One region of the Ferdinandcohnia sp. GQ5 genome, then DNA from elsewhere that is predicted to be linked to it. Evidence: a T-box and tRNA genes for the amino acid it is inferred to sense, from the RefSeq annotation. Region 1 holds a T-box; the other holds one or more tRNA genes.
What was found. A T-box is a leader RNA that pairs with one kind of tRNA and senses whether it is charged. The one in region 1 lies ahead of tyrS (tyrosine--tRNA ligase), so its partner is inferred to be a tRNA-Tyr.
Positions count from the first base shown of each region.

Region 2: it has a tRNA-Tyr gene. The T-box ahead of tyrS (tyrosine--tRNA ligase) is inferred to sense a tRNA for this amino acid. The anticodon was not compared.

Region 1 is NZ_JCAXEW010000018.1:78,876-101,978, reverse strand. Features, by position in the region: gene AC6CHV_RS20160 (UTRA domain-containing protein) at 1-208, opposite strand, end outside; gene nagB (glucosamine-6-phosphate deaminase) at 165-959, opposite strand; gene nagA (N-acetylglucosamine-6-phosphate deacetylase) at 963-2,132, opposite strand; gene nagE (N-acetylglucosamine-specific PTS transporter subunit IIBC) at 3,286-4,731, opposite strand; gene AC6CHV_RS20140 (hypothetical protein) at 5,050-5,199, shown strand; gene kynB (arylformamidase) at 5,273-5,902, opposite strand; gene AC6CHV_RS20130 (CAP domain-containing protein) at 6,074-6,910, shown strand; gene tyrS (tyrosine--tRNA ligase) at 6,991-8,235, opposite strand; T-box leader at 8,513-8,736, opposite strand; gene AC6CHV_RS20120 (GreA/GreB family elongation factor) at 8,857-9,276, opposite strand; gene AC6CHV_RS20115 (VOC family protein) at 9,525-10,376, opposite strand; gene AC6CHV_RS20110 (winged helix-turn-helix transcriptional regulator) at 10,510-10,827, shown strand; gene liaG (LiaG family protein) at 10,982-11,833, shown strand; gene AC6CHV_RS20100 (DUF6220 domain-containing protein) at 11,884-12,285, shown strand; gene AC6CHV_RS20095 (polysaccharide deacetylase family protein) at 12,336-13,223, opposite strand; gene AC6CHV_RS20090 (metallophosphoesterase family protein) at 13,371-14,117, shown strand; gene AC6CHV_RS20085 (hypothetical protein) at 14,266-14,433, shown strand; gene AC6CHV_RS20080 (SAM hydrolase/SAM-dependent halogenase family protein) at 14,470-15,312, opposite strand; partial or broken gene AC6CHV_RS20075 (response regulator) at 15,472-15,787, opposite strand; gene AC6CHV_RS20070 (phosphatase PAP2 family protein) at 15,887-16,450, opposite strand; gene cls (cardiolipin synthase) at 16,574-18,025, opposite strand; gene AC6CHV_RS20060 (MBL fold metallo-hydrolase) at 18,228-19,085, opposite strand; gene AC6CHV_RS20055 (DNA-binding protein) at 19,350-19,640, opposite strand; gene AC6CHV_RS20050 (ABC transporter permease) at 19,669-20,907, opposite strand; gene AC6CHV_RS20045 (ATP-binding cassette domain-containing protein) at 20,900-21,826, opposite strand; gene AC6CHV_RS20040 (DUF1189 family protein) at 21,985-22,467, opposite strand; gene AC6CHV_RS20035 (flavin reductase family protein) at 22,553-23,008, opposite strand.
Region 2 is NZ_JCAXEW010000040.1:2,550-10,601, reverse strand. Features, by position in the region: rRNA gene rrf (5S ribosomal RNA) at 89-204, shown strand; tRNA gene AC6CHV_RS26180 (tRNA-Asn) at 215-289, shown strand; tRNA gene AC6CHV_RS26175 (tRNA-Ser) at 293-384, shown strand; tRNA gene AC6CHV_RS26170 (tRNA-Glu) at 411-485, shown strand; tRNA gene AC6CHV_RS26165 (tRNA-Val) at 490-565, shown strand; tRNA gene AC6CHV_RS26160 (tRNA-Met) at 731-807, shown strand; tRNA gene AC6CHV_RS26155 (tRNA-Asp) at 1,035-1,110, shown strand; tRNA gene AC6CHV_RS26150 (tRNA-Phe) at 1,119-1,194, shown strand; tRNA gene AC6CHV_RS26145 (tRNA-Thr) at 1,202-1,277, shown strand; tRNA gene AC6CHV_RS26140 (tRNA-Tyr) at 1,294-1,378, shown strand; tRNA gene AC6CHV_RS26135 (tRNA-Trp) at 1,423-1,496, shown strand; tRNA gene AC6CHV_RS26130 (tRNA-His) at 1,508-1,583, shown strand; tRNA gene AC6CHV_RS26125 (tRNA-Gln) at 1,624-1,698, shown strand; tRNA gene AC6CHV_RS26120 (tRNA-Gly) at 1,722-1,796, shown strand; tRNA gene AC6CHV_RS26115 (tRNA-Cys) at 1,799-1,872, shown strand; tRNA gene AC6CHV_RS26110 (tRNA-Leu) at 1,910-1,995, shown strand; tRNA gene AC6CHV_RS26105 (tRNA-Leu) at 2,026-2,107, shown strand; gene AC6CHV_RS26100 (DedA family protein) at 2,255-2,854, opposite strand; gene AC6CHV_RS26095 (zinc-binding dehydrogenase) at 3,114-3,230, shown strand; gene AC6CHV_RS26090 (LysM peptidoglycan-binding domain-containing protein) at 3,332-4,429, opposite strand; gene AC6CHV_RS26085 (protein YkzT) at 4,644-4,847, opposite strand; gene AC6CHV_RS26080 (MBL fold metallo-hydrolase) at 5,059-5,907, opposite strand; gene AC6CHV_RS26075 (GyrI-like domain-containing protein) at 6,223-7,086, opposite strand; gene AC6CHV_RS26070 (thiamine pyrophosphate-dependent enzyme) at 7,305-8,052, shown strand, end outside.

The DNA of each region.
Region 1 (23,103 bases):
CTTTTCCTCGTTCCCTTTGTAAGTAACCTTCATTCACAAGATTAGTGATAGCTTGTCGTACTGTCATTCGACTGATTTGGTACTTCTCCGCAAATTCCCTTTCAGATGGGATCATTTCACCAGGCTTAAGCTCTTTTTTATCGATTTTTTCACGAATATATTGCTCAATCTGAAAGTAAATAGGTACGGGTGAATTCTTCTTTATCATGAGCAAAGCCCCTCTTCACTTCAGCATCCACCAATGAAAGTGCCTCTTCATCCGCAATAATTGTTACGTCAGGGTGATTCTTAAGAACAGTTGCTGGAATCGTTTCAGTAACTCCCTCGTTGATTACCTTTTCGAGAATCTCTGCTTTTGATTTTCCTGATATGAGTAAAAGGATTTTCTTACTTTTCATTATCGTGGAAATTCCCATTGTAATTGCATGTGTTGGTACTTCATCAATGTTATTAAAAAAGCGCAAATTCGCTTGGCGTGTCGATTCTTCAAGCTCAACAACATGTGTTTTTGCATTAAAAGATGTTCCAGGTTCATTAAAACCAATATGGCCATTAACTCCAATTCCAAGAAGTTGAAGATCGACCCCACCTAATTCCGAAATCACCTTTTCATATACTTGGCACTCTTCTTCGTAATCCTCTGCCAATCCGTTAGGAATATGGATATTATCTTGATTAATATTGATATGTGAAAAAAAGTTTTCCATCATGAAATGGTGATAACTATTAGGATGGTTCTTTTCAATTCCTAAATATTCATCGAGATTTACAGTATGAACTTGCTCATAGGACGTCTTATTTTGTCCGTGGTCCTTAATTAACTCCTTATAGGTTCCAACAACTGTTCCACCAGTTGCAAGACCTAATAGCGAGTTTGGTTTTTCTTTTACTTGATGTGAAATGACGGCCGCAGCATATTGGCTCATTTCGTCAAAATTTTTAACTGCTACAACTTTCATCTGTTATTCCTCCCTATTTGAATACGCAAGTTTTCCACGACAAATTGTCATGATTACTTCTAATTGATCATTCACGATCACAACATCAGCATCTTTTCCAGCCTTAATACTACCTTTTCGATCAAACACATTTATTTGCTTTGCCGGATTAACAGCTGTCATTTGTATAATGTCTTGTAATGAACAATCTGCGAATCTCATCATATTTCGAACTGCATCATTCAATTTTAAGATACTTCCTGCTAAGGTTCCATCTTTTAATACTGCACGTTCTCCATTCACGATTACTTCTTGTCCACCTAGGTCATATGTGCCTGCGCCAAGGCACTTCGCACGCATCGCATCGGTTACAAGAATGGAGCCTTCACTCCCTTTAACTTTATAGGCAAACTTAACCATTTTTGGCGCTATATGAATCCCATCTACAATCATTTCACATTTTACTTCATCATGTAAAAGAACAGCACCAGCTACACCCGGCTCACGGTGATGGATTCCACGCATCCCGTTAAATAAATGGGTAGCATGAGATACTCCAGCTTCTATCGCAGCCTCAACCTCATCGTATACGGCATCAGAATGGCCAATGGAAGCAACTACACCTGTATTTTTCAAATGGGCTGTTAGCTTTAGACCTCCTGGTTCTTCTGGTGCCAATGTAACAAGACGTATATTATTGCCTGATAAGGTTTGCCATTGTTTAAACAGTTCCACATCGGGGTTAATAATATTATCTGGGTGCTGTGCTCCCGCTCTTTTCGGAGATAAAAATGGCCCCTCTAGATGTGCCCCCAAAATTTCTGCATGACCTGTACTTTGTTTTGGCATATAATCAGCGATATTCCCAATTGCATGCTCTATATCTTGCTTCGACTTCGTCATCGTTGTTGCAAGAAAACTTGTTGTACCTTCCTTAGGCAATGCTTTTACCATTGTTTCTAATGCATCAGGGGTTGCGTCCATAACATCTGCCCCGCTTGCCCCGTGTATATGTAAATCAATCATACCTGGGATTAATGAGTAAGATTCATCAAAGTTGACAACTTCATCTTGATCACTTGCTTGGAAGTCAGCCATTGGCGCTACTCTCTTAATCCTTTCCCCATCGATTTCAATAAACCCTTTTTCGATGATACCGTCTTCTGCGTATATAGTTAGGTTAGTAATAAACATGTCAAGGACTCCTTTTATGTTTCATCTCATTCATTATATCTTGAATGAAGGCTAGTTGTCTATACCACTCAATACTTTGTTATTTTTACCTTACTTTTCCCCTCTTATCCTAAAATTATTGTGTTTTATAATAAATAAAAGAACCGTCCAACTTGGATAAACGGCTTATTTGGGGTCGCAAACATACCAATTATCTTGTTAATAACAACCTTAGCAAAAAAGCTATTGAGCAATTCAGATAAACTTCGGACAAGCGGAAGGAATTTCATTGCGGGTGAGTCCGAAGGTTGGCTGGCTTCAGAAAAGAAGAGGCTTTTTTAGCGTGGTTGAGTCCGAAGTCGAGCTTACTTCAGACAAGCAGAGGCAGTTTCATCGCCGTTGAGTCCAAAGTTATGCTGACTTCAGACAAACAAGGGCTTTTGCAGCTACGTTCTGTCCGAAGATGAGCTGGCTTCAGACAAACAAAGGCTTTTTCTGCTCAGTTCTGTCCGAAGGTGAGCTGACTTCAGACAAACAAGGGCAGTTTAAGCTCAGGTCTGTCCGAAGGTGAGTTGGCTTCAGACAAGCAATGGCATATTCAGCTCAGGTCTGTCCGAAGGTGAGCTGACTTCAGACAAGCAAAGGTATATTCAGCTCAGGTCTGTCCGAAGTTATGCTGACTTCAGACACACAAGGGCTTTTGCAGCTCCGTTCTGTCCGAAGATGAGCTAGCTTCAGACAAACAAAGGCTTTTTCTGCTCAGGTCTGTCCGAAGGTGGGCCTACTTCAGACAAGCAGAGGCATTTTCATCGCCGTTGAGTCCGAAGTTATGCTGACTTCAGACACACAAGGGCTTTTGCAGCTCCGTTCTGTCCGAAGATGAGCTGGCTTCAGACAAACAAAGGCTTTTTCTGCTCAGGTCTGTCCGAAGGTGAACTTACTTCAGACAAGATAAGGGCTTTTTCAGCTCAATTCTGTCTGAAGTTACTCTAACTTCAGACAAGCGAAGGTATGCCCAAGAAGTATGTGTCCGAAGTGACTTTCCCTTAAGCAAATAACAGTTTCTTAAAAAATAAAAGCGTGAATTCGTATGTGAATTCACGCTAAAAGTGTATTGAAATATACCGTTTTGGAACTCTGACCCGTCCAACTTAGGACAGCCTCTTTTTCATTCTTATTTCTCTTTACGAATTTTATGGACTTCATCTGCAACGAATTGAACGTTTGTTCCTACAATAACTTGAATACTGTTTTTACCAACAATATTGATTCCAGGAACCCCTGTTGCTTTAATTTTTTTCTGATCAACTTTATCCATGTCTTTAACTTCTAAACGCAAGCGAGTTACACAGTTATCAACCGATGTTACGTTCTCATCTCCACCTAAACCTTCATAGATTTGAGCGGCCATACTAGCGAATCTAGATTTACCATCTGACTGTGTAGTTGTTTCGGTAATTTCCTCATCTTCACGACCAGGTGTTTTAAGATTAAATTTAACAATTAGGAAACGGAATAGCACATAATAAATAACCGCTATGATAAGTCCCTGTACTAGTAGCATCCATGGTTGGTTTGCGATTGGGTTTCGAAGACTTAGGAAAAAGTCAACAAAGCCTGCACTAAATGCAAAACCAGCAGTCCAGTGGAATGTAGCTGCCACAAATAAAGAAATACCGGTTAATGCAGCATGCACCACATATAATCCTGGTGCTAAGAACATGAATGCAAATTCTAATGGTTCGGTAACACCAGTGAAGAATGCCGCGAAAGCCGCTGCCATTAGTAATGATGCTGCTTGTTTCTTTCTTGTGGATTTTGCTGTATGGTACATCGCAAGAGCTGCGGCTGGCAAACCAAACATCATAACTGGGAAGAATCCGGCTTGATATCTACCAGTAATACCTTTTTCGCCAGCACCACTTAAGAAATTATTTATATCATTAATACCTGCTACATCAAACCAGAATACAGAATTTAATGCATGGTGAAGACCAGTTGGAATTAGAAGTCTGTTAAAGAATCCATATAATCCGGCACCTACTGCACCTAAATCAAGAATACCTTTACCAAACGCAACTAATCCTGAGTAAATAACTGGCCAAACAAATAACAACACAAGTGATGCTACTAGCATTGCAACAGATGTTAGAATTGGAACAAGTCTTTTTCCACTGAAGAATGCTAGTGCGTCAGGTAATTGTACATCACTGAAACGATTGTACATGATGGAAGCAATAATACCTGAGATAATCCCAATAAATTGGTTTTGAATTTTTCCAAATGCTGCATTTACCTCAGTTGGATCAACCCCTTGAAGCATTGCCACCGTATTTGTAGCAAGTAAGGTTGTGACTGTTAGATATCCCACTAACCCACTTAATGCAGCGGAACCATCTTTATCTTTCGACATTCCTAATGCGACACCTACTGCAAAGAGTATCGACATGTTGTCAATGATGGCTCCTCCTGCTTTTATTAAGAAAGCTGCTATCGGACTTCCCCCACCCCATCCTTGTGGGTCAATCCAATAACCGATCCCCATCAAGATAGCCGCTGCAGGCAATACTGCAACCGGTAACATTAATGAACGACCAAGTTTTTGAAGATATTTCATCATGATGATTTCCTCCTTTATTTTTGTGATTTTCTGCTATTCTTCGGTTTTAACTATTAATATTTCAAGAATGATTTCATTATGTTTAACGCTTACACGTTAGTGTAACCAAAGGATAGTCAGATTAATTACTGCAACTCATTTTATCACCGGGCTGTGTAGTTGTCTATACCACTCCTAAAAGTTGTTTTACATCAAATATTTCGATTATTCAAATGAAAATCCGCACTTTTATCTACCAGAATATTACTAAAGGTGTATAGAAGTTGAAATTTATATATATTAAACTGAGGATAAGCATTAATTAGGAGGTAGTATTCCATGAAATTGGGTGATAAAGTCGTTTATAAAAACGATTTGTATGAAGTTTTGTACGTTTATGAAAATGGAATGTATGAGATCAAACAAATGGAATTACTATTTAAGGTAGAGCTTGTTAATAGGAATGAGCTCATACCTGCTGCTTGTTAAACCCGCTTGTTTTTCCTCCATTTAGAGGTTTAAAAAATCCATTGTTCTTATGACAATGGATTTTTCTTTATTCCTAAAACTTCTTCAAAACCGCACGAACCGGACTACCGTCAGCACCCTCAATTGGGAGTGGCAGCGCAATTAATTCATAATCTCCAGGTTCTACATGTTCTAAGATGATTCCCTCAAGTATATTGATTCCATGCTTATGCAATTGATGATGAGCCTGTAAATCTTTACTATCTAATTGATCGACAGAAGGAGTGTCCACTCCAATCAATTGAATCCCTTTTTCAGCCAAGTAAAATGCAATTTCTGGATTTACACTTGTAATGGCGGTCGGAAATCGGTCCCGATTTTTCCATGAATTTGTACGTATTAAGAGCCGTTTAACACCAGATAAGTCAAACCTTTTTAAATCCTCAATCTCAATTTCCTTTTTTTCTGATACTTCAATAACTCTTGCTTTTCCTACATATAAGTCAAGGTCTAGTTCATGCACCTTTTTCCCTTCATTGTCAAAGTGAAATGGAGCATCAATATGAGTTCCAATATGAGTACTTGTTGTGATTTGTCCGACATTTACTGTTGAAGCTTCTTCAATGGACCATGTAAGAGCGTAGTTAAATGGGGTATCATTTGGCCACTCTTGTGTTGTATGACTTAAAGGCTGAGAAATATCAATGATTTTCATTGCTTTCACCTCTTGGATTTTGTATTTGCTTTCTTCCTTTATTTTAATGGAAGTTGATACTTTCGTTAAGGTGTACGATGGCTTTTTGCCAATCCGATTCTCTTTTATTACCACCAATACTTTCGCTACTGCAGAGCAAAATATAAAAGTAAATCGAATCATGCTAAGGAGGAATTCACATTGCAAAGATTTACAAAAACAGGTATCGCAATTCTTGGCTCTGCAATGCTTTTAATGTCCGCATGTAACAATAATAACGACAATGCTGCAGATGACAATAACCGTTCAGCAAACGTTGAAAGTGTGAATAACGGCTATATCATTAAACAAGACCGTCCCTATCGCACGACAATGTCAAGTGATAGATATCCACATACTACAAGCGTACAACATGCAAGAGGAGAACAACAGTATTCTCGATTTATCAATAAAAAAATTGTTGTTCGTACTCCTGACGGTACAAACGCAATTCCAAACGATTTTAATCGTTTTATAGGTGGTAATGGAAATAATGCTGTACCAGCACCGAATAATAATGTAACTCCGGCGCCTGATTACCCAGCAGGTGACACAGCGCCTGAACAAAACCGTCAGCCTGCAACCCAGCAGCCTGCTCCTGCCCCAGCCCCTGCAGCTGGAATTAGTAATTTTGAAAGACAGGTTATTGACCTTACGAATGCACAGCGTACGAAAAATGGCTTATCTGCTCTTAAAGCCGATACATCATTAAGTAAAGTTGCGAAAACAAAAGCTAATGATATGCAACAAAAAAATTATTTCTCTCATACAAGTCCGACTTACGGATCTCCGTTTGATATGATGAGGGATTTCGGTGTATCGTACAAGACAGCAGGTGAAAATATCGCAAAAGGACAAGCATCACCTGAGGCAGTAGTAAACGCTTGGATGAACAGTGAAGGACACCGTAAAAACATCCTAAATCCAAACTTTACTCATATCGGAGTTGGGCACCAAGCTAGCGGTAACTACTGGTCACAAATGTTTATTGGAAAATAAAGAGAGAATCCCTGACTTAACTGGGTGCTCTTAAAAAAAAACGGGGCTGACATCTATGGATGTCGCCCCGCTTTTACTTGTTATTTATTAATTTTTACAAACTTACGTTTTCCGACTTGAACAATCATGTCGTTTGTTATTTCAAGCTCTAGATGTATATCTTCGACTTTTTCGCCATTTAGTTTGACTCCACCATTTTGGATCATTTTTCTAGCTTCTCCTTTAGACTTTTGTAAATCCAATTGAACAAGTAAATCAATGATCGAAATATTATTTTCTCCTGACCAAATTACTTCTGGAATATCGTCTGGAATGACACCTTTTTGAAAGACTGTCTTAAAATGTTCTTCCGCCTGTTGAGCTGCATCCTCACCATGGTACATTCTTACAATTGTTCTTCCAAGAAGCATTTTTGCATCACGTGGGTGTAGAGTGCCATTTTCTATTTTAGCCTTGATTTCATTCTTTTCTTCCAAAGCAAGGTCTGTCACTAAATCAAAGTATTTGGCCATCATTTCATCCTGAATGGACATTGTTTTGCCATACATATCATTTGGTGCCTCATCCACACCAATGTAATTACCTTTTGACTTAGACATTTTTTCAACGCCATCAAGTCCTTCTAATAGTGGAAGAAGAATCACAACCTGCTTTTCTTTACCAAAATGCTCTTGTAAATGTCTTCCCATTAACACGTTGAAATGCTGGTCATTTCCACCTAGTTCAATGTCACTTTCTAGGGCAACTGAGTCATATCCTTGCATAAGCGGATAGAAAAATTCATGAAGAGAAATCGGCTTTCCTGTTTCTAAACGCTCAGAGAAGTCATTTCTTTCAAGTAAACGAGCAACCGTAATACTTGCCGCTAAGTTAATAATATCCTCAAAATTTAGCGTTGATAGCCATTTGGAATTATAATGAAGCTCAACCTTCTCCATGTCTAATACTTTTCCAAATTGTTCAAAATATGTTTTCGCATTATGTTTCACTTCTTCATCTGTCAATTGTTTACGGGCAACAGATTTTCCAGTTGGGTCCCCAATTTTCCCTGTAAAGTCACCGATTAAAAGCTGGACCACATGACCATTTTCCTGGAATTGTTTTAATTTATTTAATACCACTGTGTGTCCCAAGTGAACATCTGGCGCTGATGGGTCAAGCCCGAGCTTCACTTTTAATGGCTGGTTGGTCACAATAGACTTTGCAATTTTTTGTTTTAATTCATGTGCTGGGACAACCTCTTGTACCCCATTTGTGTAAATAGCAAATTGTCTTTCCAGTTCTATTTTTTGTTCGCCTGTTAACTGTTCAATAAAATTCTCCATTTGGTTTCCCTCCGGTTTGTTCATTTACTAAAATTATTTCTAGGTTTTTCTTTCATATCTGTTGCCGCTTTTGTCTGTGTCATGCAGCCTCAGAGCTATTTCAGCCTATTCTTAGACCACTTTTGTCCACGACACACCGCCTCAAAGACATTCAAACCTAAATTCAAACTTCTTTTGTCTTCGAGACATCCTCTCAAAGACATTTCGTACCAATCTTGACCTACCTTTGTCCGTGATCACCAATAATCTGATGAAAACACAAAAAACCACGCCCCTAAAAAGGGACGTGGTTGCACGCGGTACCACCCTTGATTGAAGATATGTATCTTCCGCTTCATTCGAATAACGGCTCGTCCGTTCTTTGCTAATTTTCACTAAATATGAGTTCACAAAGAAAGCTCAAGGAGGTAATTCACATTTATCTTTGTTCCGGTTTTCACCAACCACCGGCTCTCTAATACAGGGAGATAAGCTGCTACTGATTCCTATCATCACTTTACTATTCAATATAAAGGCTATTTTAACGAATAATTCACTATTTAACAAGCAAAAATCCACTTCCGTTTTATACGCATATAAAGGGAAGTGGATTGTAAGCGCTTAATTATATTTTCAACGCTATTACTGCAAAATTAAATTTCCTGCAAATGCTATATCTTGGATCATCACCGGAAGGCCGCCCGCTGGTGTACTCAGCAATACTTTGTCGCCTACTTTACACAATAACAATTGTCTTCCAACCGGAGATAAAAATGAGATACATCCGGTATCCGGGTCAGATTGTTTCGGTAAACATATATAATAATCCTCTGTATCGTCTTCTCCATCAAACATAACCGTTACCTTTGTTCCAATAAAAACCTTAGGTATGGGTTCTACCGCACCACTATCCACATAGCTTTTAAGTTCATTGACATAAGAACTAAAGAACGTCCGATTCCTTTCATTAAATGGTGTGGAGGATGAATAGAGATTGTTTAATTCTGGCAAGTTTTGGTCGATATACTGGAGCTGATCATTAAAATAATCCTTATGGCTCATAGTAGATATCCTCCTTGCTAGGATCAAACACTCTGCAAAATTTCATTTTCACCTTCATTTTTGTTTCCCCTTCCCTTTTTTATATAAAAATATAGGCCTTCCTTATACAAAGAAAGGCCTACCACACATTTCCAATTATACCATATCCATTCCTACAAAACTAGCAACCTAGTAGTTGTTCAGCTGTATCTTTTGTCACCCTAATAAAAAAGTAGCTACCCGAAGATAGCTACTTTATCCATTGTCACCTATGCAACAATAAGTTTTATTTTATTTTCAGAAGGATCTTTTGTTACCATGACTCCATCTTCTTCTTGGACATATGCCCCAATTTTCTTTAGGTTTTCAATGGTTGTTTGTAATGCATTTTCGGTTGGTAATACAAGTGTAAACCGCTTAATCCCTGCACTATTTTCAGATGGCGCAGGTGCCCCTACACCATTCCATGTATTTAGACCAATATGGTGATGATACCCGCCTGTTGAGATAAACAATGCCATCCCTCCGTAGCGAGTTACAACATCAAAACCAAGACCTTTGGTATAGTATTCCTCTGTCTTTGCTAGTTCAGATACATGCATGTGAATATGACCCATGACCGTTTCTTCTGGAAGTCCGGTCCATTTTTCGCCATTCGCAGCAGCCAGTACACCTTGCCCATCAAGAGGCTCTGTCACCATTTTCACTTCGCCATTTGACCATTCCCATTCTGTATCAGGGCGGTCTGCATAAATTTCAATGCCATTTCCATCTGGATCATCTAAATAGAGGGCTTCGCTCACTGCGTGATCAGACGCGCCAATTGGTATATTATTTTGGACTAAATGATAAAGTACTTTTCCTAGCTCTGCACGGGATGGTAAAAGCAATGCAAAATGGTAAAGTCCTGTACGACGCGGTTCCTTAGGAACTATGTTTTCAGGCTGTTCGATTGATAACAATGCTGTTTTCCCATCTGCAGTTAAAAGCGCCTTTCTACCCGATTGTTCTAATACCTTAAATCCAATTATATTTTGATAAAACGTTAAGGAACGTTGTAAGTCGGTTACTTTTAATTCTACAAGCTCTACAAATGTATATGGTGGGCGTTGATATTTCATATTTTATGCCTCCTAAATTTCGTATTACTAACTTACTTTATGTAAGTAATTATATTTTCGTAATTAAATTATGTCAAGTAAGTTTATAATTTCTTACAATACGCTATAATATAGAAATAGGGGTGAGGGAAATATGGATTCAAGTGTAATTTGTCCTAAATTTGAAAAAGCTATGAGTTTACTTGGCCAACGCTGGACAGGACTCGTGATTTATCAACTTCTTTCAGGTCCACAGCGTTTTTGTACAATTGAATCATCGATAGGAATTAGTGGAAGAGTTCTTTCAGAAAGACTCAAAGATCTTGAGAATCAAGGTATTGTAAAAAGGCATGTGTACCCAGAAACCCCTGTACGCATTGAATATTCGTTAACCGAAAAAGGGCGGGCCTTAAAACCTTTGATGGATGAAATTCAAAAATGGTCGCAGGACTGGGTTAAAACAGAATCATAAATCACCAACGTAGAGCAGATTGTATTAGAAGCAATCTGCTTTTTTCTTTTAATACGCCTCAGGTCCTAATTAAAAATATATCGGTGGTGCGTTACTTAATTCTTAATCCTCTTTTAAGATAGGGTTAGAATAAATGATAAAGGCAGGTTAGAAAATGAAGAAAATCTTAATTATATTTTTCATTCTTATTGGGGCTTATCTCGTAATGACAAACCTCTACCGAATTCCTGGACTTCCTTTTGGGAATTCTGGAGACTCAGCTAAGGTTACGGAAAGAATTGATGAAATCGAAATTGATATAACATCAATCAGTACGACGGTCATCCCTGACAATCGTGATGACGTAAAAGCAGAGTTAAAAGGTAAAGGTGAAGTACATGTTACAAAAAGCGGTGACTCAATAGAAGTCACATATGAACGTGGATTCTTCAACTGGAGCTGGTTCCCTTTCTTTGACAATACGAAACTTACCGTCTATATCCCGGAAGACTTTGAAAAGGAACTCTCACTAAGAGTAGGATCTGGCCATTTAGAATTCGATGGTTCACCTATGAAAATGAACGAACTCTCAACCGAAGTCCAATCTGGAAATGTACGTTTGGAAAACCTTTCTGCTGAACACTTTACACACAATGTAGCTTCTGGAAATTCTAGAATTAAGAATCTTACAACAAAAAGTGGTGAGATTGATGTTCGTTCCGGGAATGTAACCATTGATGAATATGAGGGAAAACTTGAAGCTGAAGTGCGTTCTGGACGATTAAAAGCAAGCATTTCAAAACTTACTGATTCGATTAAAGCAGATGTTCGATCCGGCTTACTTGACCTTGACTTACCAAATGATGCTGATTTTACATTAGAAGGTAAAGCAAATAGCGGATATATTTCTAATGATTTTTCCCTTGATGAATCCACAAGAAATAAAGGCAGTATTGAAGGTAAACATGGTGCAGGTACCTATGATGTGAAAATTGAAGTGAGTAGCGGAAAAGTGGACATCAGATAATGCAAAGCGCTCGAATACGGGCGCTTTTCCTAAGGAAGGAGGTTTTACGAATGGAACAATCTACACCGTCTACTCGAATCCGAATTGGACGAGGAATTTACTTCTTATTTGCTGCAATTTTTGCGCTATTCATTATCGGACAAGTATTTTCAGCTGGGATGGCCATTTTTGTAGGCGCCGAAAATTGGTTGAAACATACAACACTTGTTCATATTTTTGGATTTAATATACTTGTTCTTATGCTGATTGCAGCTTTCGTTGGAAAATTGCCTCGGTGGGGGTATGGATATGTAATTGGACTTGCAGTACTCGTCTTCAGTATGTATTTTAGCGCAAACTTTACAAGGGTTGCACCGTGGGTTGGGGCCTTGCATCCCGTCTTGGCAATGGTCTTATTCATAGTATCCGTTAGTGTTGTTATCGATACGTGGAAATTAATTATGAAAAAATAGATAAAAAGAATCGTAGGTTTCATTTAGATTGGTCCCTACGATTCTTCCCTCTATTGATAGGCTGGTTGGCCAAGCAAAGCTTCTAAATCCACTATTTCATAGCCCTGCTCTTGTAATTCCTCAATGATACGTGGTAAGGCCTCATATGTATCGTACTCATCAGAGTCTGTGTGCATGAGTATGATGTCACCGTTTCGAATGTTTGAAAATACATTGGAGTATATGACATCCGTACTTCTTTGAGCCCAATCAAGTGAATCAATTGACCAGATAATGATTGAGACATTATTTTCTTTTGCTACCTCTACCACCAATTCATTTGTTGAGCCGTACGGCGTTCTTACCAATGCGGGCTCTTTACCTATGATCTCTTCAATCGCAGTCCCTGCCATTTCTATTTCATTACGAATTTCAACTTCGGACAACTTATCTAATTGAACATGATGGTAGCTATGACTTAAAACAAGATGCCCCTTTTCATAGGCTTCTTTCACTACCTCTGGATGCTTCTCGGCTTCACTTCCCAGAAAGAAGAAATTCCCCTTGACTCCATAATTATCCAAAACCCCAATCACAGCTGATGTCACCGTACTATCTGGCCCATCATCAAACGTTAAAGCCACTTGTTTTTTATTAGGACCATTGATATACACATTTTCTTGAGTTTTTGAGAATTCAATAATCTCTTCCCGCCATTTTTGCATGGACGCTACGGTCTTTTTTTCTAGGTAAGGAGATTCCCCTTTTATTTCAAGAAGGTATTCATTTTTCCAGGATGAATCAACAGAAAATCTTGCGTTCGGAATCGTTTCTTCTTTCTGTTCAATGTTGTGATTCCCGTATGCAACTCCCCCAACTTCCTTCATTTCTTGAGATGAACAAGAAGTTAACATAAAAACCAAACATATCATACATAATAAAAACATCCTTTGAACCATGACAGCGCTCTCCCCCTTTTCTTCATTCTAAACAGACAAAACATATATGGAAAGAATATTTAGTAATTTTAGCTAATTTAATAATGACAAAATTTTCAATCTATTTTATTATTAGATTAGTATAACTAAAACCAAGGGGGCCTTAGCATGAGCATTGCGCTCATTTCCGATATACACGGAAATATGACAGCACTAGAAGCTGTCTTGGAACATATAAAAGCTCGTGAAATCAAGACCATCATTTGTCTTGGAGACCTTGTAGGAAAAGGGCCAAACTCAGCCGCCGCGGTTGACCGGATACAAAACGTGTGTGAGGTTGTGCTTTTGGGAAATTGGGATGACTTTATTCAAAATGAACATCCTGATGACGGAATTAGATGGCACCGAAATCAGCTTGGTAAAGAACGCCTTTCATACTTAGGAACCCTTCCCTTTCATTTTGATTTTTATATGAGTGGGAAATACATTCGGTTGTACCATGCCTCTGCAAAAAGCGTCCACCACCGTGTTGTCCCCATGATTCATTCCGACGAGGAGAAAAGGGCAATGTTTGATCACACTGAATGGATTATTCCTTTAGAGGAAAAGACACCAGACATTATTGGTTTCGGAGATATTCATGCTGCCTTGATTGAACCAATGAATACAGAGCAAACTCTATTAAATGTAGGAAGTGTCGGTAACCCGCTTGATACGACACAAGCAACCTTTGCAATTCTTCACGGGGAATATCAATCAAAGGAAGTCGCACCTTTTTCAATCGAAATTGTTCGTGTTCCCTATGACATTGAAAAAGAATTACGTATTGCTGCCGAAATGGGAGTGCCGTACTTTGATAAGTATGCTTTAGAGCTTAGAGAAGCAGTTTATCGAGGGTCGCCAAAAAAGAAATAAAAACCAATTCATCAAACTTGCACAAGACAAAATTTTCAAGGTAAAATAATATAAAATAATAATTTTACACGTATAGTTTTCATAATTATGGGATATAATGTTTTTATTTTAATGCCTCTAAATATAAAAACCTGAGAGGGGAATTGCCATGACTACCAATAATGAATCCAAAAAAGAGATCGCGGTTAATTCAACTGTCCAGTTAAAAGGGATAGTAAAAGCAATATTTAATGATTCCATCCATGTACAAATCGGAGGAAAAATCATTACGCTTCCCGCTTCAAACTTATTAAAGCAAAACAAGCCTTTAACATAATACGCAAAAAACACCGTTCATTACCTGAACGGTGTTTTAATTTGTTTTACGGATTTTAATTTTCCATTCTGCACCAGTACCAATTTTAAATTTTTCAGCAAAGGACTCCTGATTAAGGGCAACTCCTATTTTGTCTAAAGAATTTACATAGAGTAGAGGATCCCCAAGTTCACTGTCAGCGAAAGAACGTCCATATTTCATCGTACTTTTATATACATTGCTTCCTTCACGATCAATGATGACTTCGAAGAAATCACCATACCTATTACTAAGTTGATTAAAAAGGGATTTGTCAATATTGGTCCAAAGGTTACCAAAGCGGACATCCAGGATATCAATATTTCCAATAATTGTGTTATTATCAATTTCCACTTCAAAAATAGGCAATTCCACCAAGGACTCTACCGGAACTGTTGGCCCAACCTCTTCATAAGTGATAACTCGAGAAGCAAGTCTAGCCCCTGTATAGGCATAAACATCTCTTCCATGAAAGGTGTATGATTCACCTGAAAATGGCAGACGATTTTTACTTTCATCAATCATTCTCGCTTCTTTAATTCCGAACCTCTGTTTGATATGAGTGATTGTTCCGTTATCAGGTGTCACAATATATTGGTTCGTCTCAGTCTGCACCACGATGCTTAAACGATCAGACCCAACACCTGGATCCACGACAGAAACAAAGACAGTCCTTTCCGGCCAATACTTTATGGTCTGAAATAGTCGATAAGAGCCTTCCCAGATATTAAATGGCGATATGTCATGGGTTAAATCAAAGATCGGTAGCGCTGGGTGAACCGATAAAGCAACACCATACATTGCACTTACAGCCCCATCACTCTTTCCAAAATCGGTCTGCAATACTAAATGATTATTCATACCTATTCCTCCATTATTGTAATAGTCTATCCTGGGAAGTCACAAAGTATAGTAGCCTTTGTAAAAAAATCCCTGTCGCAATTCTCCATCAGTAACAGGCAAAACATATTGTATTGAATTAGGTTCTAAATCATAGACTTTTTCAAATTTCGCATAAATTGGGTTTGTAATATAATCGTCTGACCCAATTTCGAGCGCCATTACTTGATCCACTTGATCCATTTTTCCATCACGTGCTGATATAAATAATATTGGGCAAGTCGACTTACTGCGAATCTGATGACACCAATAATAGCCGTCAAACCTTGGCAAGTTTACATCTAAAAGAACAAGATGTGGAGTAAACTCCTCAAAACTCAGATAATACCGATTCAAACTTCTCAACTGCTTTTGTTTCGAAACCAAATCGTTGCGTATGCTCTTAAAGCAAACGAACCAACTGACGGTCATCTTCAACAATGATTATTTTACACATACGTTTCTCCTCCACCACTATGCTATCTTAAATTTTATAGATAAGGAAATTAAAGGAAAGCACGAAAAAGAATTGGCCCCTCAAGGAACCAATTCCTTATTAAAAGTCTTTTTCTTTTGTTATCGGAAGCTCAAGTTGCTCTTTTCGATTTCGTAATTTGAGCTTTGATACGGTCACGAATAAAAGATACGCTGAAAGGATGGCTAAAATTGCTGCTACGATAATATCTCCGGGATAATGTACCCCCACCCAAATACGTGAAAAACCGACTAAGCATGCAAGTGCCATCCAAAGATATCTTCCAGGTTTTTTAAACAAGAAAAAAGTAAAACAAACCGCAAAAAAGATCATCGTATGGTCACTTGGGAATGAATTATTGACAGCTTTTTCAATCAGTTGATTGACATTTGGCAGTTCAGCGAAAGGCTGATTATTGGAATGAAACATTCCCGCCACTTTTCCTAGTAGTACTGCAACCCCTACCGAAAGCAAAGCACTAACCGCCATGATACGGTTTTGTGAGCCTTTTATTAAGTAATACACTACAGCTAGGATAAGGACATACAAGGTATAACTCGCTATATAAATCATTAGCTGATTTAATAACGGTAACTCCTCGCTTAACCCATTAATTTTGTAAAACACTTCTGTATTCATATCCATTAAATTCAAAGAAACTCCCCCCAGAATAAATCCTACCTTAATATTAGGCAATTGAAAATATAAAAAAATCGATGCAACTTACACTTCATTTCAAAGTTGTAAGACACATCAATTATTTTACGACTATAGGATTGGAGATAGAAGTCTTGATATGGATTCTTTGAATTTAATATTAACACCTCTTTTTCCGTATTCATCAAATGTCAGTAATTTAGAAAGCTTTATGTCTTCTTTGAAAATAGCTGTCAACTCTTTAGAAATATTTTCATCATATAAAAATGCATTGACCTCAAAGTTTAGCCTAAAGCTTCTTACGTCAATATTCGCTGTACCAACTGAAGAAATTTCTTCGTCAACAACAAGTGTTTTTGAATGAATAAAGCCATTGCTGTAAATATAGACATTTGCTCCAACCGGTAGCAATTCTCCGATATGCGAGATGGTAGCCCAATAAACGAATGGATGGTCCGGTTTATCAGGAATCATGATGTTCACTTCAACTCCTGAAAGACATGCCACCCTAAGTGCATCAAGCAGGCTTTTATCTGGAATAAAGTATGGCGTCTGCATATAAATCGATTTTTTCGCTGAATAGATCATTTTGATATACGCATTCTTAATCTGCTCAAACTCCGAATCCGGCCCGCTTGTAACAATTTGAATCCCGACATTGCCTAACCTGACATTTTCAATCGGAAAAAGTTCTGGATCATACATAATATCATAATCACGTGATGCTTGATTCCAGTCTAAAATGAAGCGAGCCTGCATGGTGTCAACAGCATTACCCCTTATGCGTAAATGTGTATCTCGCCAATATCCAAACCTCGTATTCAAACCTAGATACTCATCACCAACATTGAATCCACCAACGTATCCAATCTTTCCATCAATTATGACCAATTTCCGATGGTTTCGAAAATTCATCCGTAAATTTATAAACCGTAGCTTCGAAGGGAAAAAGACCTCGACTAGACCTCCCGCCTCACGAAACTCTTTAAAAAAACGTTTCGTTAATGTTCTAGATCCTAGCTCATCATAAAGAACGCGGACCATAACACCTTCTTTAACCTTCTTGGTTAAATGCGCGATTAGTTTTCGACCAAGGTTATCATTTTTAATAATATAATATTGCAAATGAATGGATTCCTTTGCGTCCTCAATATCTTGAAATAAGCGCCTGAATTTTTGTTGCCCATCTGTAAAAACTTCCACAACATTGTTTTTTGTGAACAAGGCCTGATCATTTTTAAGATTCATATAAATGAGGTCTTGATTATCCTTTGTAACATGATTATTAAAGAGGAACTTTTGTGTACGTATCAGTTCTTTTTGTTTTTCTAGAACTTCTTCAATCCCGCTTTTCTTTAAATCATCCCATTGAAAGAGATGGTCGCGTGTTAAATTTCGACCTAATAGTAAATACAAAATGAAGCCGGCTACTGGTATAAAGAAAAGTACTAATAACCATGCCCAAGTTGAACTGGCATCTCTTCTTTCACGAAAGATAACAACTACGGCGAAAACAATGTTTAAGACCATAACCAACCCTAATAATAACGAAGAGATATTCACCATATTCCCCTCTCTCACCAAATCATTCTACTTTAAAATATACTATATAAAAGATTGTTTATGAAACAATTAACTTATTCCGGGACAGAGGGACAGGTTCCTTGTCCCACCAATTTTTATCTAGGATTGGGACAATGGACCTGTCCCCGTGTCCCAGCTAAGTGTAAGAAACCTGGCTTTTTTAGACAGCCAGGTTTCCTTTCTAATGGATATTTTTATCTACATAGCGGCCATAGTCCGGAATTGCAATTTGGTCAAAGTCTTTAACTAGTCTTGTTAAGGATTCTTTTAGCAGTTCGCCAGTTATCGGCAAACCATGTCCCGTAATGGCAACACTTGGTTCTAATTTAGCTAGTGTTTCAACAGATTTCTTCGCTGCCTGCCAATCAGTTGTTAAATATCTCGGAGGGCCACTGATTTCCAATTCTTGGGTAAACACCTTATATAAGTACTCTTGCTTCACAGTCACAAATGCATCACCAACGATAAGAGCGCGATCCTTTTCTCGGAAAAAGGATACATGGCCCGGTGCATGGCCTGGCGTATGAATCCAACGAAATTCTGGCAAATGAGGAACGGTTCCATCCTCTGGCAGCTTTTCCACATGACTCCCTAACTGAATTGGCTCATTCGGAAATAACGGTGATATTTTCGCCACCATTCCCCCTTCAACCGACGAGTCTGGTTCAGGATAGCTTGTTCGCCCTGTTAAAAATGGTATTTCCAACTCATGAGCGTAAACAGGAACATTCCAATGCTCAACTAATTCAATAATTGAACCTACATGATCAAAATGGCCATGAGTTAAGATAATCGCCTTCGGTCGACTCTCTTTGCCAAAGCGTTCCTCACATACAGCAATTATTTCCTCCGCTGAACCCGGCATTCCTGCATCTACAATCACATAATCTGATGTACCAGGCTCACCCACTAGTATAAAGTTTACGATTTGGATGGTATGAGAATAAATATCCGATACTACCTGTATTCCAACCCCACTGCCAATCGAAGTAGCAGGGATAAACTTATAATCATTTCCGTACTGCATGTCCTTTTCCATTAGGATCCTCCTTACACATTCGCCTAGTGATAGTGTTTCACAGGATTGGGAATTTATTTATCCCGCATTAGCGGGCAGTATATCCACACTAAAAATTTAGTGAAAACATAGAAGTTCAAACGGGAAAACGGTCCGTAAAAGCCTATCACAGAGCAAAGACTGAGAGCGCCGCGGGTCTGTGGCAAACCTTTGTGACACACATCCTATGCGCCTCAGCTAACAATCAGCGGGCCATAAAGAAACCTATCGAGGAGGACCTTTGAGCTATTCACCCAGGTTTGATAACCATTGCTTTAATTTACTCTTCGGGTAATACACTGTACCATTTATTACAACATGAGGAATATTTGGATATTCCTTCACTAATTCTTTGGCGTCTTCTTTAGATACTCCAATATGATACGCGATATCTTTTTCTTTAATCAGTTCGTATAAATCATCTTCTTCAAGCTTATCCATTACACTCTTCGCTTCAGGATTTTTAAAATTTTTCAAACCATCACCGATGAAGTATCCTGCGACTGCAATGCCTATGCCCAAAAATAAAAGATCCATTTTCACACCCCACTTTTTAGTATTTCACTTAGGAACGAATCCACTTCCAAATTTCCTTCGGAGTTGCATTTTTCCCATACATAAGAATACCTGTTTTGAAGATCTTCCCTGCGAGTTTCATAAATAGCCATATACTCACAATTAAAATGACTAAAGAAATAACAATTTCAATCCACGGCCATTCCTCTAAAAACGTGAGACGCAATAATAACACACCCGGAGCTGTAAACGGGATATAGGTTCCAATTTGTGCAATTAGACCACTTGGATCGCTAATTACTGGCCCAATAAATACAAAAGGTAGAAATGGCAGCATCATAACCATACCTTGAAAGTTTCCTGCTGACGACATATCAGCCATCGTTGCGCCAACACCTACAAACAGTGCAGCAAATAAGAGATACCCTAAAATTGCAATTAAAACATATAATAAAATCTCTGGTCCCACTAAGTAGTCAAAAATAGGTATATCCAGCTTCCAAAGTGCAATCGGTATTCCAAAGCCAAGAAATACAACAGCTTGAATCATACCCAATATAAAGTATCCGATAATCTTTCCTTGCATCAACTCAGCTGCAGTAAGGGACGATAATACAATTTCCGCAACCTTGTCTTTCTTCTCTTGAGATGCACTTTGAAAAATGTACATTCCTGAAAAAATAATTGAAAGTAGAATAATTCCAGCAAACGCGCCTGGTATAATGCGTTCAAGAGGATCCGTTCCTACTAAGTTAGACTCCTCTTCAGCAGTTTCCTCTGTTTCATCAATGAGTTTTTCTTCAAACGTTAGCTGTTTCGAGAATGCTGCTAATTGTTCTTCTGTAAGCCCGAGTTTTTTCATTTGTAAGGTCTTTAGTGGAACCTCTAATACTTGAACCTGATTCATAAAATATGGACTTATTTCTTCACTTGTATGAACAGGAACCACTCCATTTTCAAAGCCCTCCTGCTCGAACACGATATACGCTGTATTTTCTGCCTCTTTCAGTACTTCTAGGATTTCTTCGTACCCTATTTCTGTTGTTTCGAGTTCCCAATTCAGATCATGTGCGGCGACTGTTTCTTCTATGACATCAGTAACTCCAAGCTCATCACTGATTAAAACACGTGTCGAAACTTCTTCTTCGGGCTCTGATCCGCCAAAAATACTTCCTAAGAACATAAAAGCTAAGAATAAAACAGGAGTTAAAAATAGGCCAATCAAAAAGGACTTATTTCTCAAATTTCTTTTTACTTCCCATTTGGCTACTTTCATGGCATTACGCATCTATCGCAACCTCCTCTCGCAGCATGTTCTTTTCCGTTGCAATATCAATAAATATTTCATGAAGGGAGATTCGATCAATGGATAACTCATTGATCTCCAGTTGCTCCGGTAAATGCTTTAACCAACTTGCAACATTAACATCCTTTGTCAGGTACAAGATTGATGTTTCCTCCTGTTGTTCTACCCGTTGAACCTCAGGAAGGCCATGCAGAATTTCCAAATTGTTCTTACCGCGAATGGTACATTTAAAATTGGCATATTCTTTCTTTACATTATCCATCGATCCATAGATGACCTTTTGTCCACGGTGAATCAGAAATAACCGATCACACATTTCCTCAACTAGATTCATTTGATGAGAGGATAATAGTATCGCAGTGCCGCCTTTAGCCAGATTCCTGATCTCTTCTTTAAATAGCTCTTGGCTTACTGGATCAAGTCCTGAAAATGGTTCGTCCAGAATGAGAAACTCAGGTTCATGTAAGATGGATGCAATAAATTGTACCTTTTGACCCATACCTTTTGATAGTTCCTCAACCGAAGAATTCTCTTTCCCCTCTAACCCGAATTTCTTCAAGTAGGTAAGAGCACGTTCCTTGGCCTTCTTAATGGGATAATCCTTTAATTCAGCTAAATATAGAAGAATATCCATTACCTTGACATTTTTATAAAGCCCACGTTCCTCTGGTAAATATCCGATTTTATTCCGAGGTATTTCCGTATGTCCTTGGAAAGTGATAGATCCTTCATCCGGATACATGATCCCCATGATATTCCTGATCGTGGTTGACTTCCCAGCGCCATTTGGACCAAGAATCGCCATAATTTCTCCTTTATAGACTTCAAATGAAACACCCTTTAGCACCTCTACATTTTTAAAAGACTTCTTTAAATAATCTACTTTCAGAAAAGCATCCATAATGATATTCCTCCTCCTTTATCAATCCCCTAGGAGACTGGCAAACAAATTGAAGACAAATCTCTTAATCTAACCCACTAAGTATGTACGATATTTCACACAAAAGGTTTCAAATATTTTCCTGTAACAAACAAAAAAAGAACCGGCTCACCGGTTCTTTACTTATGCTTCTTTACTCGGCTCGGATAATGAAAAATCATCCGTAGAATCGTGTAAAATAACAATATAAATATAATTGTATTCACAATCCAATGGGTACCAATCAGGATATTGGCAACCGCAAAAATGATAATTGGTTTTGTTAACGCAAACGCACACATCTTCCATAAAAATTGAAATTTCAAATGGCGATGTGTAACCTTACTGACTCCTACACCCGCTCCCGCTAAAGTCGAAATCCCTGCGATACCTAAAAAAAGCATTAAAAACGGGTAAAAAAGGAGGACTTGAATGATATAAATATTTTGAGGAATATCGCTTTCCTTATAGGAATCATCCAAAAGTAAGTTAATTTCAATTGGAAGTGCGACGATAAACAATAATAAAAGAAGGAAAAGAATTGTATTTCTCATTTCCAGCTTATTCAGACGTTTCATTGCTGCCTTATTCGGCAATCGCAAACTATCCATAAATGTTGACATGAGTTTCACATAAAGCCACTCGCTTCATTTAAGAGTTATTTTAACTTAAAGATACCTTTCCACATAAGGAAAGGTACCCACATGATTATTTATAAAACTCTGCAGGAATATTGCCGAATTTACGGTTGTGATAAAGAAGTGGCGGCTTATTATAATTTTCAATCTCTACCACTTCACCGATTAGGATTGTGTGGTCACCCGCTTCAATCGTCTTATGAGTTTTACAATGTAATACTCCCGAAGTTCCCTTAAGGATTGGAAGGTTGTTATCAGACATTTCCCATTCACAATTACCAAATCGATCTGTTCCCTTACTTGCAAATAGGGCACAGATATCTCCCTGATCCCCAGCTAATACATGAACCGCAAATTTATCCACATTTGTAAAAATATCGTAAGTTGATACTCGCTTATCAATTGACCATAAAATCAATAATGGATCTAATGAAACAGAGGCAAATGAGTTTACTGTGAGTCCAAGTGGTACTCCATTTTCATCCGTCGTCGTTACAACTGTTACACCCGTCGGATAATTCCCCATGACGTCTTTAAAAGTTTGTACTTTATCCAAAGTTCACACACCTTTCTATGCACTGACACACTTCATTTTAGTATTTTCAAAATCTCTAATTTCAG
Region 2 (8,052 bases), on a different contig from region 1:
ACATGTACGTTATCTAGTTTTGAAGGAATGAAAATTTCTTCTTGAAATATTTTCTAAAGATAGTATAATAATACTTGTCTTTACTTTATCTAGTGACGATGGCGAGAAGGTCACACCCGTTCCCATACCGAACACGGAAGTTAAGTTTCTCAGCGCCGATGGTAGTTGGGGCATTGCCCCTGTGAGAGTAGGACGTCGCTAGGTTTTGTAATATTCCGCAGTAGCTCAGTGGTAGAGCTATCGGCTGTTAACCGATCGGTCGTAGGTTCGAATCCTACCTGCGGAGCCATTTGGAGAGCTGTCCGAGTGGTCGAAGGAGCACGATTGGAAATCGTGTAGGCGGTCAACACTGTCTCAAGGGTTCGAATCCCTTGCTCTCCGCCACTATATATATATTAAAAAAGTAAGTTGGCCCGTTGGTCAAGCGGTTAAGACACCGCCCTTTCACGGCGGTAACACGGGTTCGAATCCCGTACGGGTCACCATTATGGAGGATTAGCTCAGCTGGGAGAGCACCTGCCTTACAAGCAGGGGGTCGGCGGTTCGATCCCGTCATCCTCCACCATTTAAAAAGTTGTTTTCTATTATCGCGGGGTGGAGCAACGAGCGTTGCATCATCGAAGTTACTGCGAGTTGTCCCGACGGATAAGGCTTCTTGAATTAGCTTGCAGAGGAAGGGACAGTCAACAGCTAACTAAGTGCATAACAAAAACTATATATTTTCTATTATCGCGGGGTGGAGCAGTCTGGTAGCTCGTCGGGCTCATAACCCGAAGGTCGTAGGTTCAAATCCTGCCCCCGCAACCAAAAAAAAATGTTGACTAGAATGAAATAATATAGTAATATAATATTTGTTCCTAATCAATAGACGAAATATTCAATAAAAAAGGTCCCGTGGTGTAGCGACGAGCAAAACATCATCGAATCAACTACGAGTTGTCCCGACGGATAATCATCCTCGAATAAACTAGTAGAGGAAGGGACAGTTAACAAACGAAAGAAATTGTGCGTTGAAAGATTTAATAATTCAAAAAGGTCCCGTGGTGTAGCGGTTAACATGCCTGCCTGTCACGCAGGAGATCGCCGGTTCGATCCCGGTCGGGACCGCCATATTTAGTGGCTCAGTAGCTCAGTCGGTAGAGCAAAGGACTGAAAATCCTTGTGTCGGCGGTTCGATTCCGTCCTGAGCCACCATATTTATGCCGGTGTAGCTCAGTTGGTAGAGCAACTGACTTGTAATCAGTAGGTCGTGGGTTCGACTCCTATCGCCGGCACCATTTTTAATTTAATAGTGGAGGGGTAGCGAAGTGGCTAAACGCGGCGGACTGTAAATCCGCTCCCTCCGGGTTCGGCGGTTCGAATCCGTCCCCCTCCACCATTTAATTAGTTGCATTTTATTTTAATCTGAATAGTATATAACATAGGGGTATAGTTTAAAGGTAGAACGAAGGTCTCCAAAACCTTTGGTGTGGGTTCGATTCCTACTACCCCTGCCATTACAATAGTGGCGGCTGTGGCGAAGTGGTTAACGCATCGGATTGTGGTTCCGACATTCGTGGGTTCGATTCCCATCAGCCGCCCCATTTTATTTTATAATGTTTCTGCTGATGCGCAGCTAATTACTGGGCTATAGCCAAGCGGTAAGGCAACGGACTTTGACTCCGTCATTCGTAGGTTCGAATCCTGCTAGCCCAGCCATTTTCTTTACTTAATTAATATTTGCGGAAGTAGTTCAGTGGTAGAACACCACCTTGCCAAGGTGGGGGTCGCGGGTTCGAATCCCGTCTTCCGCTCCAATGGCGGCATAGCCAAGTGGTAAGGCAGAGGTCTGCAAAACCTTTACCACCGGTTCGAATCCGGTTGCCGCCTCCATTATTTTAAACTGAATGTAAGTGCTTTTTTATGACTTGCCGGGGTGGCGGAACTGGCAGACGCACAGGACTTAAAATCCTGCGGTAGGTGACTACCGTACCGGTTCGATTCCGGTCCTCGGCATCTTCTGATGTCTTTTTTCTTTCTATATACGCCGGTGTGGCGGAATTGGCAGACGCGCACGACTCAAAATCGTGTTCCTTCTGGAGTGTCGGTTCGACCCCGACCACCGGTATCACAAAAACACTTCTCATTTGATGAGAAGTGTTTTTTTTGCGTTTAAACCAGAATTATCAGTAGAATAGAGAGTTTTCATTTTTTCATTTATTAGTATCAACTTGACTCCTACTTTAAAGGAGCAGCCAAAACAAATTAGTTGCATTCACCGTACCAATTTTCTTTTTCGCCATTTTGTAAATAGATAAATCACTATCATCCCACACAAAATTAGTAAGATCACCTTCATAAATTGTTCAATCCAAGTGAAAACGAACTGCCATTGGTTCCCGAATATAAAACCGATTCCGATGAAAAAGGATACCCATAACAGGGAACCTGAATAAGCATAAAGCGCAAAAGTGCGAAAGGGTACCTGAATGATTCCTGCAAAATAGCTATTGAACTGTCTCACACCGGGCAAGAAGAAACCAAATAATAGCATTTTGTTTCCATATTTCTCATAAGTTTTTCGTGTTTTCTTAATATGTTTTGGCTTCAGAAACAACCACTTTCCGTATTTTTCAATTAGTGTCATCCCAAACTTGTTTCCAATCCAATAGGTAGTAGTTATTCCTAACACGGAACCAGAGTATGCGGCAGTAAGAGCGGGAAGAAGCTTAAGTACGTGCTTGTACGATAAATAACCGGTGTATGCAAGTGTTGAGTTGCCAGGTGGAATCGGAGAAGCAATTAGTTCTAAAGGTAGACCAATTAACAACACAAAATATCCATATTGAGCAAATAAGCGTTCAACAATTCCCATTATCCTTCCTCATTCCTGAGTTTTTGCGAGAGTCAAATTAATCCGATAAAATTAGCGTTTGTTAACAATCAAACTTTATACGTAAACGATGTTTAAAATAGAGAGAATTGTCCTATGTGAAACATTGATAGCCGTTGTAACTTTACATGCTGGGAAAGTATAAAGATGGATAAGTTGCTTATTTCGAAAGGAAGAAATGGAACTACTTTCATGAAGAACTTAAAACTGAAATGGAGTTATGTCATGAAAGAAATTCTTGATGAAAGAGCTTATTGAAGATGGAAAGGTAAAACCAGTTATTGATAGAAGTTTTTCCTTACGTGAGGTACCAGAAGCATTTCGAAATTTGAAAAAGGACATTCACAAGGGAAAGTAATAATAGAGATTTAAAATGAGAGAAGGGTTTGGGTTATCATTCTTAAATGTAGTCCGAAAAAAAGGAAGTCAATTCCTAAGAACTGACTTCCTCAAAATCTTTTAATAAAACCTCTTAAACCCTTCAAAATGTTTTTTCCAGTAAGAGTCATTTACATTCGAAATGACAACTCCGTCATTTGAAGCATGAATGAATTGATTGTTACCAAGATAAATCCCGACATGAGAAATACCAGATTTATAAGTTCCCTGGAAGAATACTAAATCTCCAACATTAGGTGTATTCACATAATAAGAGCGCATATGGTAACCCTCGCTTGAATAACGAGGAGTATCTAATCCTGCTGACTTATAAGCATAGTAAATGAATCCACTGCAGTCAAATCCATTTGGAGTAGATCCACCCCATGCATAGCTGATGCCTAATTGTTTTTTAGCTACCTTAATCAATTGATCTACGTTATAGCTACTATTATTTGATGGGGTTTCAACTGTAGGTGTTTCTTCTTTTGCTCCCTCACCAATCGATAGCTTTTGACCAATGTATATCATATCTGATTTCAAATTGTTCCATTTTCTAAGATTTGGAACTGTTACTTTATATTCAATTGCAATTCTTGACAGAGTATCGCCTGACTTAACTGTATAAACAGTAGCGGACTGCACTTTTTCTTCTTGAGGTTTCTCCGTTTTTTCGGTAGAAGTGTTGTTTGGTTTCTCCGGAGTAGAGTTACTTGGTTCCTCAGCAGTAGTAGGTTTACTTACAACAAACACATTTCCTGGGAAGATAAGGGTAGAATTCAAGTTATTCCATTTCATTAAATCATTAATTGAAATCTTATGTTTCACGGCAATACCACTTAGTGTATCACCAGATTTAACCGTATATGTAGTTGCCTTCGACGCACTAGGCTTTTGGGTTTCTTTTTCATTAGTAGGTTTCGTGTTATTGCTGCCTGAATTATTGTTGGTAGTTATTTCTGTCTTAAGGACTTGATTTGGGAAAATAAGATCGCTAGTCAACTTGTTTAAAGACTTCAATTGTGAAACAGTAAGATCATGTTTTTGAGCAATCTTCCACAGTGAATCACCACTCTGAACTTTGTACGTGCTTGCTGCCTCAGCCTCTTCCGCAGCAAAAAATGCAGAGGCAATGATTGCAGATGCAGTCACGGACATATATATTTTCTTATTACCCAAGGTTTGTACCTCCTCATTAATCTATTATTCTAGTTAATAATTATACTATAGAATTGTCTAGGAATGTAGATTAATGTGGAAATAGAGGAATAGTTATCCATTATAGTAAGCCGATTTGCCATAATTGCTCATTCTCTGTCGATTAAATAAAAAATAAGCTTGCAGTAATTTTACATACAGCAAGCTTTGTTTATGGATGAAATATTTTTTATGATTAATAACCGTATTCCCAGTCAATTGTTTCTTCATACCAAACGACTTTATCAATGGGGTCAAATTGAACTTCTTTGTTATTAATGGTACATTTTATCTTCTTAGAATCTTCAAGACTTACTAGATCTTCGTATACATCATGCTCAACATTTTCAAATACTGTAACAGAGTGATCTTTATTGATTAATAATGCTGTACCTTTCATTACCTAGCACCTTCCTTGGAAGATATATTTTTAAACTACTTAAAGTATATCTCGATTAAATAGTTTAAAAATACATTTGTGAAAAGGTTCACATTTCTTTCATATTTCTGTTTGAAATGTTGTAACAATATGAAGAGGGAGGGGAAAGGAGCAATTTCGATACAACTAAATAACCCCCAAGGTAAATAATCACCTTGGGGTAATCTTCATATTACTCATACCCATTCACAAAGTATGTGATGATTTCTAAATCATCTTCCGTCAACTCACGTTGAAAATAGGAGGCCATCTCTGTTGTGATTCTTTCTAGATTCCCTTTATGTTTCTCAGTCAATAAGGCACTCTTCTTTAATAGTTTTACAAATGAAGAAAATTCATCTTTTGTTAGTGGTCTTGGATGATGAGAGAGGAAATAGATTTCTGCATCATATTTTTCAATTTTCTTTAGAAGTTTACTCATTTTTTCAATTGTATAATGCCATTTTTCTGCGTACAGATTTGCATAGAGGCAATCACCGAGTACTATCGTTTTTTCCTCAGCAATATAGAGGAGATTTGAATCAGCTGAATGGTCTCCACCGATAAGTTCGATGATGCAGGTAACTCCACCGAGATTCAGTTTTATTTGCTCTTTAAAAATAATCGTGGGATCGGGTAGAATAACATTTCGCTCAATTCCAAGTTCCAGCTTGATTGCGTCTGCACAAAATGGAATCTCAATCCCTGCCTCAACACGTTCATCCAATTCTTTATCATCCCATGATAGTTTCTGCAGTTCTTTTATTTTTTCATAGGTCATGTTATTTGCGATTGAAGGCATGTCCATTTCAATCAAGCCAAATATATGATCCCAATGCCAATGAGTAAGAGCGAGAATATCTCCGGTTACTTTGTAGGAAGCTAGTTGCTCTTTGAATAGGTTAGCATGATTAGAAGAGTTTCCAGCATCAATTAACAATGTCTGGTCGTCTCCCACAATCGCTACCAAAATCGGACGGTCTGTTTGTTGAACTGGAGGAAGATAGAAGAGACGATTGGAAAGCTTTTGCAATGTTTGCATGTATATGAACTCCTTCAAGATTGTATGTACCGTTCATTATATCCTATTTGTAGAGGGGATAAAATTGAGACTTCATATAGAGTAACCAAGAGAAACAACTTGAGCAAATCATTGGACCGTTTTAGTGAATACAAGGGGATAGGTGTCCGAATGAGCGCTGCATTCTGACAGAGTTACCTGATTCCAAAGATGGTTGAGTCAGAAAGAGCATACATTTCTTGGATTGCACCCAAGTTTCAAATGGGTTATTTCAAGAACTTTAAAAGGCCATAGCCCCATTGAATATAGAGCCTATGGCCGGATGGAAAAGTTTTCTTACTTCTTCTTCACAGGAATCCAAATTTCACTATATGCGTAACCTTTTTTATGTTGATTCATTTTCGTAAAAGAAAACGAAGGGGCATTGATTACTTCATAATCGGAAGAAGGGAGCCATTCAGAATAGGTTTTTGCCATTGTTTCTTGCAATGTTGATGGAAAGGGTCCCTCATTCGGAAAAATGGCCCACGTACAGGCTTCGACAGGTACCTTATTCAAACGATTACTTACTTGAGTTTCCGTCGTTAATACACCAATTAAGTGTGTTAAATCGCCCTCCTCTTTTATGAAGTTAGCGTCCGCATTATAAGAGGCATTCACAATTTCAAAAGGTTCTATATTTTGAAGGGAATGCATTTCTTCTTTTTGTTCGTCCGTTATGCTTTGTGCAAGCTTTACAATCTCATTATTCACGCCTTCAAATTGCATTGGGACCCGTTTGCTTACACCAACTAAATTAAATGCAGGTTTATCTTCAATTCTAAATTCCATAGATGTTCCTCCTTTAACAGTTATTACGAATGAAAGTTTGGGAAACGATTTGCTTATTCCAGTTTTAATTACATCCGATGGTAAAAAACCACTCCATTTTTTAAATGCTCTAGTAAAGCCGTCGACTGATTGATACCCATATTTAAATGCAACATCTGTAACTTTATCACCATGTAATAAATCCTTGTTTGCCTCTGACAATTTTCTGTTTTTAATATATTCACTTAGCGTCAGCCCTGAAAGATAAAAAAAGATCTTTCTAAAGTGATAATCGGATACCCCGGCATATTCAGAAATTCTTTCAAGAGATAGGTCATCAGTTAAACGATTTTCGATATAATCGATCACTTGGTTTAATTCCTTTAGCAATGTATCCCTCCTTTTCATGTCTTCATAATAGCAAAGGCAAATCTAGATTACTCGACATTTTTAACATAAAATATATCGGTTTACGGACAGATATTCAAACGAAGATGTAATGAAAAATATGTTGGACTGTTGATGGATGATTAAAAACATGCTCTGAATAGTAGACCCCAGTATTTGGAAAGGTAAGGGAGAAAGTAATTTTAGGAGGGGGTTGTAGCGTGATTTCAGAGTCTAATCAATCAACAAAGGAAACTGTTGCAAGTCTTATGTTAAAGCAACTTGAGATGTGGGGAGTTAAGAGGATCTATGGGGTTGTGGGGGATGCCATTATTGGGTTAATGGATGAACTAGCAAAGCAGAATTCAATACAATTTATAGCGGTGAAACATGAATCGGTTGCCGCCATGATGGCTTCAGCTGAGGCAAAGATAACAGGAAGGCTTGGCGTTTGTCTGGCAACGATGGGACCAGGATTAGGAAACTTACTTAATGGTCTAGGGGATGCTTATATGGATAAGGCACCCGTACTGGCTATTACTGGTCAGGCTCCTAGTCAAAAAATCGGGACTGACTATAAGCAGTATCTTAATCAACAAGAATTAATAAAACCACTCGCAGAATATACGTCTTTGCTCGCACACCCTGACGCCATTATAGATGTTTTAACAAAAGCGATGAAAACATCAGTTGATAAAGGGGCTGTTACTCATCTATCGATTCCAAAAGATCTTTTTTCAATGAATTCGACTGCAAAAATTCAGCGGGAACCAAAAATGATACAGACTGCCACATCTATAGATGAACAAGATATCACAGAGGTTGTTGAATTAATGAAAACCGCAAAAAAACCAATGATTTTAGCAGGCCTTGGGGCAATACATATTGTTAATGAAGTAGAGAAACTAGCAGAACTTTGGGGAGCGGGTATCCTTGTAAGTTTAGGTGCAAAAGGGGTGTTTCCTCAAT